DNA from 2 places in the Streptomyces sp. NPDC005181 genome. Region 2 is predicted to be linked to the other one. Evidence: riboswitches for the same ligand, from Rfam matches in the RefSeq annotation. Region 2 holds a riboswitch; the other holds the start of a gene.
What was found. Region 2 has a riboswitch for cobalamin ahead of ABZV38_RS15785 (prenyltransferase/squalene oxidase repeat-containing protein). Riboswitches for the same ligand answer to the same signal wherever they lie in the genome.
Positions count from the first base shown of each region.

Region 1: it holds a riboswitch for cobalamin, as region 2 does, so the genes downstream of both, ABZV38_RS25970 (hypothetical protein) here and ABZV38_RS15785 (prenyltransferase/squalene oxidase repeat-containing protein) in region 2, are expected to answer to the same signal.

Region 1 covers NZ_JBEXID010000047.1:23,399-31,259, reverse strand. The annotation lists gene ABZV38_RS25985 (iron ABC transporter substrate-binding protein) at 1-995, shown strand, start outside; gene ABZV38_RS25980 (iron ABC transporter permease) at 1,002-2,597, shown strand; gene ABZV38_RS25975 (ABC transporter ATP-binding protein) at 2,594-3,643, shown strand; cobalamin riboswitch at 3,807-3,967, shown strand; gene ABZV38_RS25970 (hypothetical protein) at 4,405-4,866, shown strand; gene ABZV38_RS25965 (hypothetical protein) at 4,859-5,146, shown strand; gene ABZV38_RS25960 (2Fe-2S iron-sulfur cluster-binding protein) at 5,318-6,958, shown strand; gene ABZV38_RS25955 (hypothetical protein) at 7,264-7,731, opposite strand.
Region 2 covers NZ_JBEXID010000020.1:31,984-39,844, forward strand. The annotation lists gene ABZV38_RS15770 (ATP-binding cassette domain-containing protein) at 1-502, opposite strand, end outside; gene ABZV38_RS15775 (energy-coupling factor transporter transmembrane protein EcfT) at 499-1,650, opposite strand; gene ABZV38_RS15780 (SCO2322 family protein) at 1,647-2,294, opposite strand; gene ABZV38_RS15785 (prenyltransferase/squalene oxidase repeat-containing protein) at 2,336-3,601, opposite strand; cobalamin riboswitch at 3,711-3,845, opposite strand; gene ABZV38_RS15790 (phosphomannomutase/phosphoglucomutase) at 3,938-5,299, opposite strand; gene ABZV38_RS15795 (glycoside hydrolase family 13 protein) at 5,292-6,896, opposite strand; gene ABZV38_RS15800 (Gfo/Idh/MocA family oxidoreductase) at 6,893-7,861, opposite strand, start outside.

The sequences.
Region 1 (7,861 bases), on a different contig from region 2:
TGACCGCGCTCTTCGCGGCGGCACTTCTCCTCCCCGCCGTCGCAGCCTGCGGCGTCGACGAGGACGACGCAGGGCTCGTGATCTACTCGGGCCGCAATGAGAAGCTGGTCAAGCCGCTCCTCGACGAGCTGGAGAAGGCCGTCGGTACCACGGTCGCCGTCCGCTACGGCGAGAGCGCCGAACTCGCCGCCCAGATCCAGGAAGAGGGCGGCAAGACCAAGGCCGGCCTGTTCTTCTCCCAGGACGCGGGAGCCCTTGGCGCCCTCTCCGGCAAGGGCCTGCTGGAGAAGCTGCCCCAGGAGTCGCTCGACAAGGTCGACCAGGCCTTCCGCGGTGGCGCGGGCGATTGGGTGGGCACCTCCGGGCGCGTGCGCGTCCTCGCGTACAACCCCGGTCAGGTCTCCAAGGTTCCCGACAGCGTGCACGACCTGGTCAAGCCGGAATGGAAGGGCAAGATCGGCTACGTCCCGACCAACGCCTCCTTCCAGGCCTTCGTCACCGGCATGCGCGTCCTGGAGGGCGACGACGCCACCCGTGCCTGGCTCAAGGGCCTCAAGGCCAATGAGCCGAAGGTCTACGACAACAACCTGAAGGTGCTCGACGGCGTAGGGAAGGGCGAGGTCTCGCTCGGCCTCGTCAATCACTACTACTGGTACGAGCAGGTCGCCGAAAAGGGCGAGTCCAAGGTCAAGGCGAAGATCCACTTCCTCCCCGGCGGCGACCCGGGCGGCCTCGTCAACACCGCCGGAGTCGGCATCGTCAAGGGCAGCGACCAGACACCGGCCGCCCAGAAGGCCGTCGACTTCCTGCTCTCCGAAAAGGCACAGAAGTACTTCGCCGAGGACACGAAGGAATACCCGCTCGCGGCAGGTGTAACCAGCACGGTCAAGGGCCTTCCGCCGCTGGCTTCCCTGGACTCCCCGAAGATCGACCTCGGCAAGCTGGAATCGCTTCAGGAAACCCTGAAGATGCTCCAGGAAGCCGGGATGGTCTGACCCCTCATGCCCTCCACGGATCCCGTCACGCCGACGGATCCCGCCACTGCCAACCCCCCGGACGGCGCCGCCACGCCGACCGGGCGGTCGCGTGCCGGGCGCCGGCCGCCTGCCGTCCTGCTCGTCCCCGCCACCGTCGCCGCGGTGTTCGCCCTGCTGCCGCTCGGCTACCTCGCCGTCCGCTCCCTGGAGCGCGGCCCTGCCTTCGCCTGGGACGTCATCGCCGACGACCGTACCGCCCAACTGCTCGGCCGCAGCCTCGGACTGGCCGCCGTGGTCGTCTCTGCCTGCCTGGTTCTGGGCGTCTCGCTGGCCTGGCTTACCGTACGCACCGACCTGCCCGGCGCCCGCGCCTGGTCGGTGCTGGTGACCCTGCCACTGGCCGTGCCCAGTTACGTCGCCGCGTTCGCCTGGCTGTCCGCCTTCCCGGAGATGGCCGGCTTCACGGGCGCGGCTCTCGCACTGACGCTGGTGAGCTTCCCGTACGTCTACCTGCCCGTCACCGCCGCGCTGCGCGGCACCGACCCCGCGCAAGAGGAGGTCGCCCGATCGCTCGGCCACGGACCGCTGAAGACCTTCCTGCGGGTGACGCTGCCGCAGTTGCGGCCCGCGGCCGCCGGTGGCGCCGTACTCGTCGCGCTGTACGTGTTCTCCGACTTCGGCGCCGTCTCCCTGATGCGGTACGACACCTTCACCCGCGGCATCTACACCTCCTACCGCGCCAGCTTCGACCGCACCCCGGCCGCCGCGCTCAGCGTCGTCCTCGTGGTGATGACGATCCTGCTGGTCGCCGCCGAGGCACGGACCCGGGGCCGGGCAGGCCACGCGAGGACGGGCGGCGGCACCGCGCGCCCCGCCGTCCCCGCGCTGTTGGGCCGTTGGCAGGTGCCCGCCCTGGCCTGGTGCGCGGCGGTCACCGGCGTCGCCGTCCTCACCCCACTGGCGACGCTCGGGTACTGGCTCGCCGTCGGCAACTCCGCGACCTGGGACCCCGACACCCTTCTCGACACCGCCGCCACGACCCTCGGCGTTGCCGCAGCGGGCGCCGCGCTCACCACGCTCCTCGCGCTGCCGGTCGGGGTGATCGCCGCCCGCCACCGCGGCCGCACAGCCACATTGCTGGAGCAGTCCGCCTATGCGGGCCACGCCCTTCCGGGCATCACCGTCGCGCTGTCCCTCGTCTTCTTCGCGGTGCGCTACGCCGAACCGATCTACCAGGAACTCCCGCTGCTGGTCTGTGCGTACGCCGTGCTCTTCCTGCCCGTAGCCGTGGCCGGCACCCGCGCGGCCGTCCTCCAGTCCCCGCCCGTCCTGGAGGACGTCGCCCGCTCCCTCGGCCGCTCCCCGCTGCGCGTGCTGCACGAGGTGACCGTGCCGCTGGCCGCCCCCGGCGTCGCTGCCGGAGCTGCGCTCACCTTCGTCGTGTGCATGAAGGAACTGCCCGCGACCCTCCTGCTGCGCCCCACCGGCATGGACACCCTGGCCACCCGTCTCTGGACGGAAACCGGCACCGGATCCTTCGCCGCCGCCGCGCCCTACGCCGCGGCGCTGATCCTGCTGGCCGCCATCCCGTCCTACCTCCTCGGAAGGCACCGCACATGACCGACCTGCAGATCGCCGGACTGGCCAAGGCGTACGGCCCCGGCGCGGCGCCGGTCCTCGACGGCCTCGACCTCACCGTCCCCGGCGGTGCACTGACCGCTGTCCTCGGTCCCTCGGGCTGCGGCAAGACCACGCTGCTGCGCATCATCGCGGGCTTCCTGCGCGCCGACGAGGGTACCGTCACCCTCGACGGACGCGCACTCAGCGGCCCCGGAGTCCACCTTCCGCCCGAACGCCGCCGCATCGGCATCGTGCCCCAGGAAGGCGCGCTCTTCCCGCACCTGAGCGTGGCCCGCAACGTCGCCTTCGGCCTGACCGGCCTCGACCGGGCCGCCCGCCGACGGCGCACGGAGGAGATGCTCGAACTCGTCGGTCTGGCCGGCTACGGCGACCGCATGCCGCACGAGCTATCCGGAGGCCAGCAGCAGCGCATCGCCCTGGCGCGGGCCCTGGCACCGGAACCCGCCCTTGTCCTCCTCGACGAGCCGTTCAACGCCCTCGACGCCGCCCTGCGCACCGGCGTACGGGCCGACGTACGCGCAGCCCTGCGCGCCACCGGAGCCACCGCCCTGCTCGTCACCCACGACCAGCAGGAGGCCCTCTCCACAGCCGACTTCGTCGCCGTCGTACGGGACGGCCGCGTGGCCCAATGCGACACACCGCACGAGGTATACAGCCGTCCCGCCAACCCCTGGGTCGCCGCCTTCGTCGGTGACGCGGTACTCGTCACCGGCACTGCGGACCAAGACATGGCGGCCACCGTGCTGGGCCGCATCCGACTGACGGAGCCGCCCGGCAGGGTCCGCGAGGGCGTGGTGCTGCTCCGGCCCGAGCAGCTCCGACTGACTGCCCCGGATGCGGCCGAAGCCAGTGGCATGGTGACCGACGTTCGCTTCTACGGTCACGACGCCATGGTCACCGTTGCTGTGGACGGCATCGACGAGCCCATCGACGTCCGGGTCCCCAGCCCGGCCGCCACCCGGCCCGGGGAGCGCACAGGCATCGAGGTGATGGGGGAGGCGACTCTGCACTCCGCCGCCGTGTGATTCCGGACGTGCTCCCCGGGGCGGGACGCGGGCCAGGGATCATGTGGCTGCGGCACGATCTGGCGTGTGTTCCAGCGCACGGTGCCTGACGGAGATTCAGCGCAGCTGCGCGGGGCGCACGCCCGTCGTTAGTGTGACGAATGGCGCCCCCATGCGCCCTTGGCTGAAAGTAGCGCTGGGCGGTACGTTTTCGACGTTGAAACGACAGCGCGCGGAAGTCCGGTGAGATACCGGCACGGTCGCGCCACTGTGAACCGGCGTCGCCTCCCCAGGGATGGTGTCCATCGGTGAGTCAGACCCCGCGTTGTCGTGCATGCTCCATCGAACGGGACGCGTGTTCCCCAAGGAGGTTTGCTGTGGCGCTGCCCACCGCAGCCGGATTCGCCGCCTGGTCCGCAGGGACCCTGCCGCCCGCGACGTCGGCCTTTTCCCGCGCCACGCTTCTCAGCGGGCTGATGCTCGGCTAGCCGCAACCGCCGACGGGCGAGCAGAAGGTCGACTGCTCCCCGTTCCCGCACCCGTACGTGCACGGGTGAGCACACCTTCGCCCCATCCAACCGCTCTCTTGCGCGGTCCCGGCCAACTCACGTTCGACAGAAGGTCTCTGTCAGTCGCGCCTCACCGCGTCCGGTTCCCGGTGCGCCGATGTGTCTGGCGGGCCGAGACCTCGCCCTCGCGTGTGTGGGAGAGGGCGGATCGGAACCATCCCCGCGAGCCAAGGCTGACGTTTTCGGCTGCTCGGAACACTCTGGAGGAAATTCGTGGAACATCGTCGTGCTCTCGCTCTGGCGGGCGCCGTAGTGGCCGTCGGCGCTTCGGGCATCGTCGTCGTGGCCACTCTTACGGGTCAGCCGGCGCCGAACACGGCTGGCCTCAAGCCGCCGGGCGCCGCTTCCACGCCACCTGTAACACCCAGTCCAGTGCCGACGGTTGAGGTCACTCGATACGTGGACATCCCGACTGAACCGCCCTCGCCCGAGTGGCGAGCCTCGGACGCGGAGGGTATCGGGACCAACGGGTCGACGGTGTTGAGTCGGGCCGTCGGCTCGCCGAAGCCGGCGGCGACCCGCCCCGCCGACCCGGTGAGACCCGTCGAAGTGGAGTACAAGGAAGAAAGCAAGAAAGACAAGAAGGACATGAAGGACAAGAAGGGCGAGCATGGTCAAGGCGTCCGCGACTCCGGCGACAACGAGAAGCACGGCGAGGACGAGGACGATGACTGATCGCGTCGGCAGGCGTCGGCGTCCGGCTGCCGTGGCCCGGACGCTGATCGGAGGCGCAAGTCTGGCGGTCACACTGCTGTTGGTGGCTGAGTTCGCCTCTACCCAGCACGCCAAGGACGCCGTCCGTCATCAGGAGCAAGGTGATCGGCGTGAGGCACAGGAGCCATCGGGGGGCGAGGCGCAGCCCGCCCCGTCGGAGCATCCGGTGCGGATCGTCACGATCGTGCGGCGATACGTCGGTCTGGCATACGCAGAGCGCGAGTTGCGGACTTCAAGCTGACGAGCGGACTCGTCGGCCTCACGGAGCGCTCCGACAGTCCTTATGCCCGCAGAAGCGCAGGGGCAGCACGATCCCCAGCCCCGTTCCACGTGCTCGACACGCCTGCACGGCGAGCGGGCCTGTCCCTGCATCCCCCAGCCGACGCGTCGGCACTCTCGAAAGGTACACACGATGGACCCCCGGCTGTGGTGGTACGTGGCTCGCGCCACCGGGTTGACCGCGTGGTGGCTGGTCTCCCTGGCGGCGCTCTGGGGACTACTGCTCTCCACCCGAGTGCTGGGGGGCCGGCCGGCCCCCGCTTGGCTGCTGGACCTGCACCGCTGGTTGGGCGGCCTGTCCCTGACCTTCACGGTCCTGCACCTGGCCGCGCTCGTACTCGACCCCGAGCTGTCCTTCGGCTGGATGCAGTTGCTGGTTCCGTTCGCCCGTGAGGCGAATCCCATTGCCCAGGCGTGCGGTGTGCTCGCCCTGTACTTCCTGGCTGCCGTTCAGACCACCTCGCTGCTCAAGTCCAAACTCCCGGAACGGATATGGCGCTACGTCCACCGCACCGCCTTCGTGGTGTTCGTGTCGGCCACCGCGCACACCTTCACCGCGGGCAGTGATGCGGGCGGACCGCTGGTGCAGTACAGCGGAGCCCTCATCGGCGCGGCCTTCGTCTTCCTCGTCGTGTACCGGTTGGCCGCCGGGCGGCGTGTCCGGCACACCGCAGCCCGTACGCCTGCCCCAACCGAGTCGGCGCAGCACCGCGGATTCCACCGGCTCAAGGTCGCCGACGTCCGGCAGGAGACGGCCGACACCGTGTCCGTGGCCTTCGAGGTCCCCGACGACCTCTCGTCTGAATTCACCTTCCGCCCTGGCCAGCACCTCACGCTGAAGACCGTGCTCGACGGCGCGGAGCTCCGCCGCCCGTACTCCATATGCAGTGGCATCGCCGACGGCGAGTTGCGCGTAGCTGTCAAAGCGCAGTCGGCGGGCCGCATGTCCCGATGGGTGAACACCTCCCTGCGGGCGGGCGACGAGGTGGAAGTCGGCGCCCCCAGCGGACGCTGCGCGATCGACCTCAACCCGTTCCGCTCTCGCCACGTGCTGGGAATCGCGGCCGGAAGCGGCATCACCCCGATCCTCTCCATCGTCAAGAGCACCCTGGTCATGGAGCCGCGCAGCCGGTGCACCCTTGTTTACGGCAACCGGGACGATGCCTCGACGATCTTCCGAGAGGAACTCGCCCACCTGGAGGAGAAGTACGCCGAGCGCCTGAGAGTGGTCCACGTCCTCAGTCGTTCCCAGACCGTCGACCCGCTGTTCCAAGGGCGCCTCACCCGTGAGAAGTTCTGTGAACTGACGGAGGTACTCGGTCTCGCCGGTGAAGCGGACGAAGCATTCATGTGCGGCCCGGAGGCGCTCGTCAGCGGCGTGCGCAGCGCCCTGACCGACGGGGGTCTTGCCGCGGAACGCATTCACAGCGAACGGTTCACCGCAGGCGGTGCACCGCCGAGCTCCCCCTCGTCTGACGTAGACAGGAGCGCGAGCCGGTCCCACGAGGTGACGCTGATCGACCGAGGCGCGAAGAACACCGTGATGGTCAGCGAGGCCGAAACCGTTCTCGATGCCGGTCTGCGTGCCGGTATCGACCTCGCCTACTCGTGCCGCGAAGGCATATGTGGCACCTGCCGTGCCAAATCCTCCGGAGGCCCTGTACGACTCGAGGACTGCGACCTGGAGGCATCAGAGATCGAAGCTGGCTACGTCCTGGCCTGCCGGACACACCCTGTGTGCAGCGGCGTGACGATCGACTTCGACCAGCAGTGATGGCGCTGCGGGCGCTCAACCTGTGCGCGTCACCCGTGTCGCCCCGCTCACGCCACTCGGACTTCCGCACGGTGTGATCCCGGACGCATGCGTGCCGCATCCACCCTCATCTGACCGATTTTGGCCAGAGTCCGCATGGCGAGACGGCTTGACGGACAACCCAAGTCGCGACTGTCATGCTTCCGCTGTGGCCGTGATCACGGAGATCGACGAGCAGGCCCTGGCGGCGGGCGGGATGGGCTCTGACCTGAATGCCTCGGGGCCGGCTGGATCAACGGACTCGCCGACTTCGCGCGCCACCGGCCTCAACGTTCCTGGCGCCACCTGACCATGTAGGCGGGCGCTTCCACGTCGTCCCGGTCCTCTGCGGGGGTCTTCCACTCGGCCACCAGCCGCCGCGCGTCAGCGGGTGCCTTCCGCCGAGGCCCGAGCAACGCCTGCAACTCGTCGTAGCACCTGTCGACCCCACCGTGGAAAATGTCGACAGGCGGGCCCGTCGTCGGGCTGCCCTCGGCCGCGCGCTCGCGCCAGTCGGCGGCTACCGCTGACTGTTCATGCTCCAGGGAGAGCGACGCTTCGTCGACTGGCCACACAAGGTACTCGTCGTCGTAGGGATCGTCGGGATGCCAGTAGTCATGAATCGCCTCGAAGTAGTGCGGTGACCCCTGGACATCGGCAATCCCCTTCCTGGGGCCATCGTACCAGTGGAGCTCCACATGGACCCTCTCGAATCCCGCGCGTACCTGCATGAGCCTCTCGGAGTTCTCTATCATCCGGGCAGGGTATGGAACTCCGGTTCGAGCTGCACGGCAATAACCGCTGGGTCAGATTTAGCCTCAATACCCCGGTATTGGATTTAGCCTCGCCGTTTCAGTTGGGGCTGCTGGGCGGCAGAGCCACCCC
Region 2 (7,861 bases):
GTTCGTCGAGGACCAGGACCTTGGGGTGCGGGGTCAGCACCGAGCCGATCGCGACCCGTTGCTGCTGGCCGCCGGAGAGCGTGGCGATCGGCCGGTCGCGCAGCCCGGCGAGGCCCAGCAGGTCGAGGGTCTCCTCGACCCGCCGCCGCATCACGTCGGGGGCAAGTCCCAGCGACTCCATGCCGTACGCCAGCTCGTCCTCGACGGTGTCGGTGACGAAGTGGGAGAGCGGGTCCTGCCCCACCGTGCCCACCAGATCGGCGAGTTCGCGCGGTTTGTGGGTACGGGTGTCGCGGCCGTCGACCAGCACCCTGCCGCGCAGCGTGCCGCCCGTGAAGTGCGGTACGAGACCGGAGACGGCGCCCAGCAGCGTCGACTTGCCGACCCCCGACGGGCCGACGAGCAGTACCAACTCGCCTTCAGGAACGGTCAGATCTACTCCGGACAGGGTCGGGCGCGCCGCCCCCTCGTACTGCACCGAGACCTGCTCGAACCGGATCACTGGCTCTCCTCGGAATTCGTGACGGCCACTACGGGCGGCGTGGGCGCCACCACCGCGGGCAGCAGCCCGATCAGCACCGCCGCCGCGGGCCACAGCGGGAACACCGGAGCCACCAGCGGTACGACTCCGGGGTGCAGCGCCTGCGTATCGGCACTGCCCGCCCAGATCATCGCGGCCGCGACCACCGCACCGGACCCCGCCACCAGCCAGGCCCTCGCCCCCCACCGGTCGGGCCGGTAGCGGGTGCGGACCGAACGGGCACCGCCGAGCCGCAGCCCGGCCAACGCGGCGGCGAGACCGACGAGCAGCAGCGGCAGCCCGTACACCGCGCCCTGCGAGGCCAGCAGACCGTACGTGCCGGCGCAGACCCCCAGCAGTCCGCCGAGCGTGAGGACGTTCGTGGTGTGCCGGACGGCCGGCGGGACCTGGGCCGTACGCCCGTATCCGCGCGCGTCCATCGACGCCGCCACCGCCACCGACCGCTCCAGCGCACCCTCCAGCACCGGCAGTCCGATCTGCAGGACGGCCTTGATGCCACCGGTCGGGCGGCCCCGCAGCCGCCGTGCGGTGCGCAGCCGCACCACATCGGCGACCATGTTCGGCGCGAACGTCATCGCGACGACGACCGCGACCCCCGCCTCGTACAGCGCACCCGGCAGCGACTTCAGCAGCCGGGCCGGGTTGGCGAGCGAGTTCGCCGCGCCGATGCAGATCAGCAGGGTGGCCAGCTTCGCCCCGTCGTACAGCGCGAACAGCAACTGTTCGGCGGTGACCCGGCCGCCGATCCTGACGCCCTGCGCCCAGTCGGGCAGCGGGACTTCGGGAAGGGTGAACACCGTGTGCGTACCGGGGATCGGTGAGCCGAGGAAGACGGAGAACAGCAGCCGCACGCCGACGACGAACAGTCCGATCCTGATGAACGCCCCGTACGAACGGGCCCACGGCGCATCCGTCCGGCGCGCCGCCACGACGTAACCGGCCACCCCCACCAGCAGCCCGAGCAGCAGCGGATTGCTGGTCCGGGAGGCGGCTGTGGCCAGCCCGAGCGCCCACAGCCACCAGGCCCCGGCGGGCAGGGCGTTGCTGCGGGTCGCCTCGGGGGCGCGCAGGGCACGGCCCGGCCGGGCCGTGCGGGGAGAGGCGGTCATCCGCGGCGGCGGCGGGCCTGCACGACTGCGGCGATGCCGAGCAGAAGGACGGCGGCGACACCGGCGAGCACTCCGGCGGACGGACCGCCGCTGCCGCTCCCCGGGTGAGCCGAGGCGGACGGGCTCGCGGGCGCCTGCGACGCATCGTCGGCGTGCCCGCTGCCGGAGATCTGTTCACCGCAGCCGGACGCCGGATAGCCGGAGATCGCGCAGAGCAGAGCGTTGCTGTCGTAGCGCAGCGGCTTGGCCACCGAGGCGAGCGCCTCCGCGGTGCTCGCGTCGGTGGCGACCTGTGCGCATGCGGTGCGCGGTGCGGGCGGCGTCTCCCCGTCCGGGGCGTCCGACGCCGTGCCGGCGTCGATGACGAGCGCGACCCGCTTGGTGCCGTCCTTGGCGGGGGTGTCCGCGCAGATCGCCGCGAAGCCGGGGGCGCGGCGCGGTTTCGCCGAGTCCTGGGAGTCCTCGCTCACCGAGAACCGGAAACCCTGCACCGCACCGTCGTCGGGCCGGACCAGCGACGGGCCCTGGGTGGCGTACGCCCAGGCCGTCCCCTTGCCCTCCCAGAACGACCAGTAGCGGTAGCCGGCCGCGTGGGCGGTGCCCGCGCCGAGCACGGTCAGGACGGTGCCGAGAACGAGCAGCAGGGCGCCCGCTGTCCGTCCCCCGAATCGATTCCCCGCTCGGTTCACAGCTGCGGGGTCTTCCGGCGGCTGCTGATGAGGAAGCCGACGCCGGCACCGGCGGCGAGACCGATACCGACGAGCCACCAGACCCCGAGACCGGCGTCGTCGCTGGTGCCGTCCTGGGCCGCGTAGTCGCTCGTGGCCGGCGAGGGCGTGTGGATGGAGGCCGGCGCGGGTCCCGTCGCGTTCAGCCGCTCGACCAGGTCGACACCGCCGAAGTCGCGGGCGTCGGCGCCGGTCGTGTGCGCGGCCACGACCAACTGGGCGTAGGCGGCGGGGCCGTTCTCCACCGCCCAGGGAACGGCGTTCTTCTTCAGCCAGCCGAGCGCGTCGGCCGCCTTGTCCTGGTGGCCGGCGGCGGCCAGGGCGACGACCGCGTCCGCGGTGTTGCCGAAGTCGGGCTGCTCGGTGGTGTCGGTGGCGCCCGGCATCGGCGGCTGGTTCAGGTGGCCGGTCTTCGCGAGGGCGCCCGCGAGATAGTGGGCACCGTTCTGGGCGGCCTGCTCGGGCTTGACGACGGCGCCCTTGTGGCAAGTGGGTGCCTTGTCCTCGGACGTGGAGTTGTTCCAGGCGGCCAGCCCCTTGCCCATCGAACCGAGCACGCCTGCCGCGGTGGCATCGGCGTTGGCGACGAGCTTCCCGGCCTTGTCGGGCTGGTACGCGAACGCGCCGCCGTCCTTGCCGCCGCACGGGATCGCCAGCTCGAGCAGTGCGTCGTACGGTGTGTGGCCGCCCTTGGTCGTCACATCGCCGAGCCGCTGGCCCTGCTTGGCCAGTGCGCCGATCACGATCGAGGTGGAGTTGGCGTCGCTGGGCGAGCCCGGGTTGTAACCCCAGCCGCCGTCCTCGTTCTGAACGGACTTCAGCCAGTCGACCCCGTTGTCGACGATGTCGCCGTGCCCGCCGACCTCGGCCAGCGCCTGGACCGCGGCGGCGGTGGCATTGGTGTCCGTCATGGTCTTCGCGTCGCACGGCTTGCTGACATCTGCGCGGTACGAGGCGTAGGCGCCGCTGTCGCACTGCTGGGCGGTCAGCCACTCCACCGACGCGGCCGCGGGCGTGACCCCTTCGAGCCGCTGGGCGATGAAGGCCAGCGACTGCCTCCAGACCCCGTCGTACGTCGGGTCCTTGGTGCCGTACAGCCCGGACGGCAGCGTGACGGACGGGGTGGGCGACGGAGACGGCGCCGCCACCGCGGCCGGGGCAGCGGCCGCACAGAGCACGGTGGCGGTGGCGGCGAGCGTTGCTGCGGTGCGGCGAACGGTCATGGTGGGCTGGGCCTCTCCTGCGGTGGGAACCGGGCACAGGCACACTCAGGCACCAGGCTCCGGCCCCGTATGCCTCGACGGTGCCGGTCACCGGGGGATCCGGTGACGCGAGCCGGTCACGACCGCGGACAGGGCATTCCGACTCACCGCTGTGTCAGCGGCTCACGGTTGCGTGGTCAGTGCCGGATTTGCACCGGCTTCCCCCTGAACGGGCATGATGACGACTCGCCCACTCTACCGGGACGTAGCCCGCCCCTTCCGGGTGGAGGGGGCGCCCGGGCCAGCGATGTACGTCACCCGTGCGGGCCGGGAGGGGCGGAGCGGTGGGAGAGGAGATCAGTCCCTGATGACCGCCAGAGCCTCATCACGCACCCTGGCCATGGTGGCCTCGTCCCGGGCTTCGACGTTCAGGCGGAGAAGCGGCTCGGTGTTGGAGGGGCGGACGTTGAACCACCAGTCCGCTGCCGTGACGGTCAGGCCGTCGAGTCCGTCGAGGGTGATTCCCTCACGGCCGGTGTAGGCAGCGGTGAGCGCGGCGAGGCGGCCGGCCCGGTCGGTAACCGTGGAGTTGATCTCGCCGGAAGCGGCATAGCGGTCGTACCCCGCGACCAGTGCGGACAGCGGACCGTCCTGCCCACCGAGCGCCGCCAGCACATGCAGGGCGGCAAGCATGCCGGTGTCGGCGTTCCAGAAGTCCTGGAAGTAGTAGTGCGCCGAATGCTCGCCCCCGAAGATCGCCCCGGTCCGGGCCATCTCCGCCTTGATGAAGGAGTGCCCGACGCGCGTACGCACCGGGGTGCCGCCGTGCTCACGGACCACCTCCGGCACCGACCACGAGGTGATCAGATTGTGGATGACCACACCCGAGCCGCCGTGGCGGGCCAGCTCCCGGACAGCCACCAGCGCGGTGATCGCCGACGGGGAGACCGGATCGCCGTGCTCGTCGACGACGAAACAGCGGTCCGCGTCTCCGTCGAACGCGATACCGAGGTCGGCGCCCTCGTCACGCACCCGCTGCTGCAGGTCGACGATGTTGGCCGGATTCAGCGGGTTCGCCTCGTGGTGGGGGAAAGTCCCGTCCAGCTCGAAGTACATCGGGACCAGATCCAGCGGGAGGCCCGCGAAGACCGTGGGCACGGTGTGCCCGCCCATTCCGTTGCCCGCATCCACCACCACCTTCAGCGGCCGGATCGACGTCACGTCCACCAGAGAGAGCAGGTAGGCGGCGTAGTCCTGCAGGGTCTCCCGTTCACCGACCGCGCCCGGCACCGCGACCGGCTCCGGTGCGCCCGACTCCTGCCATGCCTCCACCAGCTCACGGATCCGGGACAGGCCGGTGTCCTGGCCCACCGGCGTCGCGCCCGCACGGCACATCTTGATGCCGTTGTACCGGGCCGGGTTGTGCGAGGCCGTGAACATCGCTCCCGGCAGATCCAGCGCCCCCGACGCGTAGTACAGCTGATCCGTCGAGCACAGCCCGATCAGTGTGACCGCCGCGCCACGGTTCGACGCGCCCCGCGCGAAGGCGGCCGCGAGCCCGGGCGACGAGGGCCGCATGTCATGCCCGATCACGATCGCTTCTGCGCCCACGACCTGTACGAAGGCCGCCCCGAACAGCTCCGCCAGCGACTCGTCCCACTGGTCGGGAACCACCCCTCGTACGTCGTATGCCTTGACGAGCTGTGACAGATCAGCCATGGGAGTGACCGCTTTCTTCCTTGGTGGTGAGCCAGACGGCAGCGTCCGGCGGGAGAGTGCGCCCGTGCAGGGGGGCGCTGCTCAGTACGGGGCGGCCGGGCAGACCGAGGGTGTCGAGTGGCAGCGGATCGGGTCCGAGATTCACTACGCACCCCAACTCGCCCCGCCGGAAAGCGAGGCAGCGGTCGCCGGGAGCGGTGTACCAGCGCAGGGTTGCGTGGGCCTCGGCCGGGTGCTCGCGCCGCAGAAGCAGCGCGGCGCGGTAGAGCGCGAGGGTGGAGTGCGGGTCGGCCAGCTGGGCCTCCACCGTGTGGAGGGCCCAGCCCTCCGGCTGGGGAAGCCAGCAGTCGTCCGGGGCGGCAGTGGTGAAGCCGTAGGGTGGCCGGCTGCCGGACCAGGGAATCGGGGCGCGGGCGCCGTCGCGTCCCCGGTCGGTGTGACCGGAGCGTTCCCAGAGCGGGTCGCGTATGCGGTCGTCGGGGACAGCGGCCTGGGGCAGGCCGAGTTCCTCGCCCTGATAGAGGTAGGCGGCTCCGGGGAGGGCCAGCATCAGCAGGGCTGCGGAGCGGGCCCGCAGCTCGGATCCGTAGCGGGTGACGGGGCGTACCGCGTCATGGCTGGAGAGAACCCAGGTGACGGGTGCGTCCACGGAAGCGGTGGCCGCGAGGGACTCGTCGATGACGCCGCGCAGCGCCTGTGCCTCCCAAGGCGCTTCCAGGAAGGCGAAGTTGAAGGCCTGCTGCATTTCGTCCGGACGTATGTACCGGGCGAGGCGTTCCGGTGCGAAGACGGCGGACTCGGCCACCAGCACACGGCCCGTCGGGGCGACGGCACCCGGCGGGGCCGGGTGGGCGCTGAGAAGGGCGCGCCACTCGCGGTAGAGAGGGTGCAGCTCCTCCTGGTCGTAGTAGGGCATGAGGTGGTTACGGAGCGGGTCCTGGTGCTGGCCGGGACCCGCGTCGGGCAGGCCCTCGGCCTTGAAGAGGGCGTGGGCCACGTCCACGCGGAAGCCGTCCACGCCCTGGTCCAGCCAGAACCGCAGGACGTCGGCGAAGTCGGAACGCACCTGCGGGTTGCGCCAGTTGAGGTCCGGCTGTTCGGGGGCGTGCAGGTGGAGGTACCAGTCGCCGTCGGAGATACGGGTCCAGGCCGGACCTCCGAACGCCGACTGCCAGTCGTTCGGGGGCAGCGCGCCGTCCGGTCCCTGCCCGCGGCGGAAGAGGTAGCGGTCGCGGGCCGCGGAGCCCGGTCCCCCCGACAGCGCCTCCTGGAACCACGGGTGCGCGTCGGAGGTGTGGTTGGGGACCAGGTCGACGATGACCTTCAGGCCGAGTCCGTGGGCGTGCCGGGTGAGCGTGCCGAAGTCGTCGAGCGTGCCGAGGTCCGGCGCGATACCCGTGTAGTCGGCGATGTCGTAGCCGCCGTCGGCCAGGGGGGACGGGTAGCAGGGGGTGATCCATACCGCGTCGGCGCCCAGGTCCCTGAGGTGACCGAGGCGTTCGGTCACGCCCGGCAGGTCCCCGGTCCCGTCGCCGTTCGAGTCGGCGAAGGACCGGGGGTAGACCTCGTAGCACACGGCGTGCCGCCACCAGGTCATGCGGCGCCTCCCTCGGAGAGGGCGACGGCCGGCCCGGGAACAGGGGCGGGCCGCGCGGGAAGGACGACCTTCTGCTCCGTGCCGGACTCGGCTGCGAGCGTCGCTGCCCGGGCCACGGCCACGGCGGTCAGTCCCGCGTAGGCATCCGCGACCGGTGCGCCGCCTTCGGCGGCGCTGTGCAGCAGGTCGGCAATGGCGGCCCGCACGCTCTCCGCGTACACATACGGCTTGCAGGGCTCGCCGCCGAGGTCGATCACGGCCTCGACGCGGTGCGGGACGGTGCGTTCCGTACCCCTGCCGCGGGCAGGGGCGGCGTCGCCCGCATCACGGTGCACGGTGACCGTGATGCGCTCGCCGCCGTGCGGACGAGATCCCGGAACGGCCAGCAACTGGCGAGACCTGTCCGGGAGTTGCTCCCAGCGCGCGGCTTCCTGATCGTCCGCCCAGGCCGTGACGGTGGCGTACGTCGGGATCCACCCGGTGATGCGGGTCTCGGCGAAGCCGTGGTCCAGGCGCATCAGCTGGCGTTCGCAGCGGTGGGCGTGAGTGAAGGAGTGCAGATGGGTGGCGAGCACTCCGCCCGGGTGTACGGCGTCCGCGATCACCATGTCGACGGGGCCGCCGGGGCGGCGTACCGCGGTCGCACGGACCGATTCGGGCTCGCTGCCCAGCAGCGCACGGGCCGCGTCGAAGAAGTGGACGCCGTGCTCGACGAAGATGCCGCCGCTGTGCTCCGGGTCCCAGAACCAGTGGTCGGGGCCGAGGTCCTGGTCGGCTGCGTCGTTCTCGAAGAGGAAGCGGCGGGGCGGGTCCAGCAGGCCTTCGGCGATGAGCTGCTGGACGGCGCGCAGCAGGGGGTTGTAACGCAGCACGTGGTCGACGACGAGCGTGCCGGCCGAGCGGTCCGCCTGGTCGCGCACCCGGGCGGCGTCCTCGGTGGTGGTGGCGAGCGGCTTCTCGCAGAA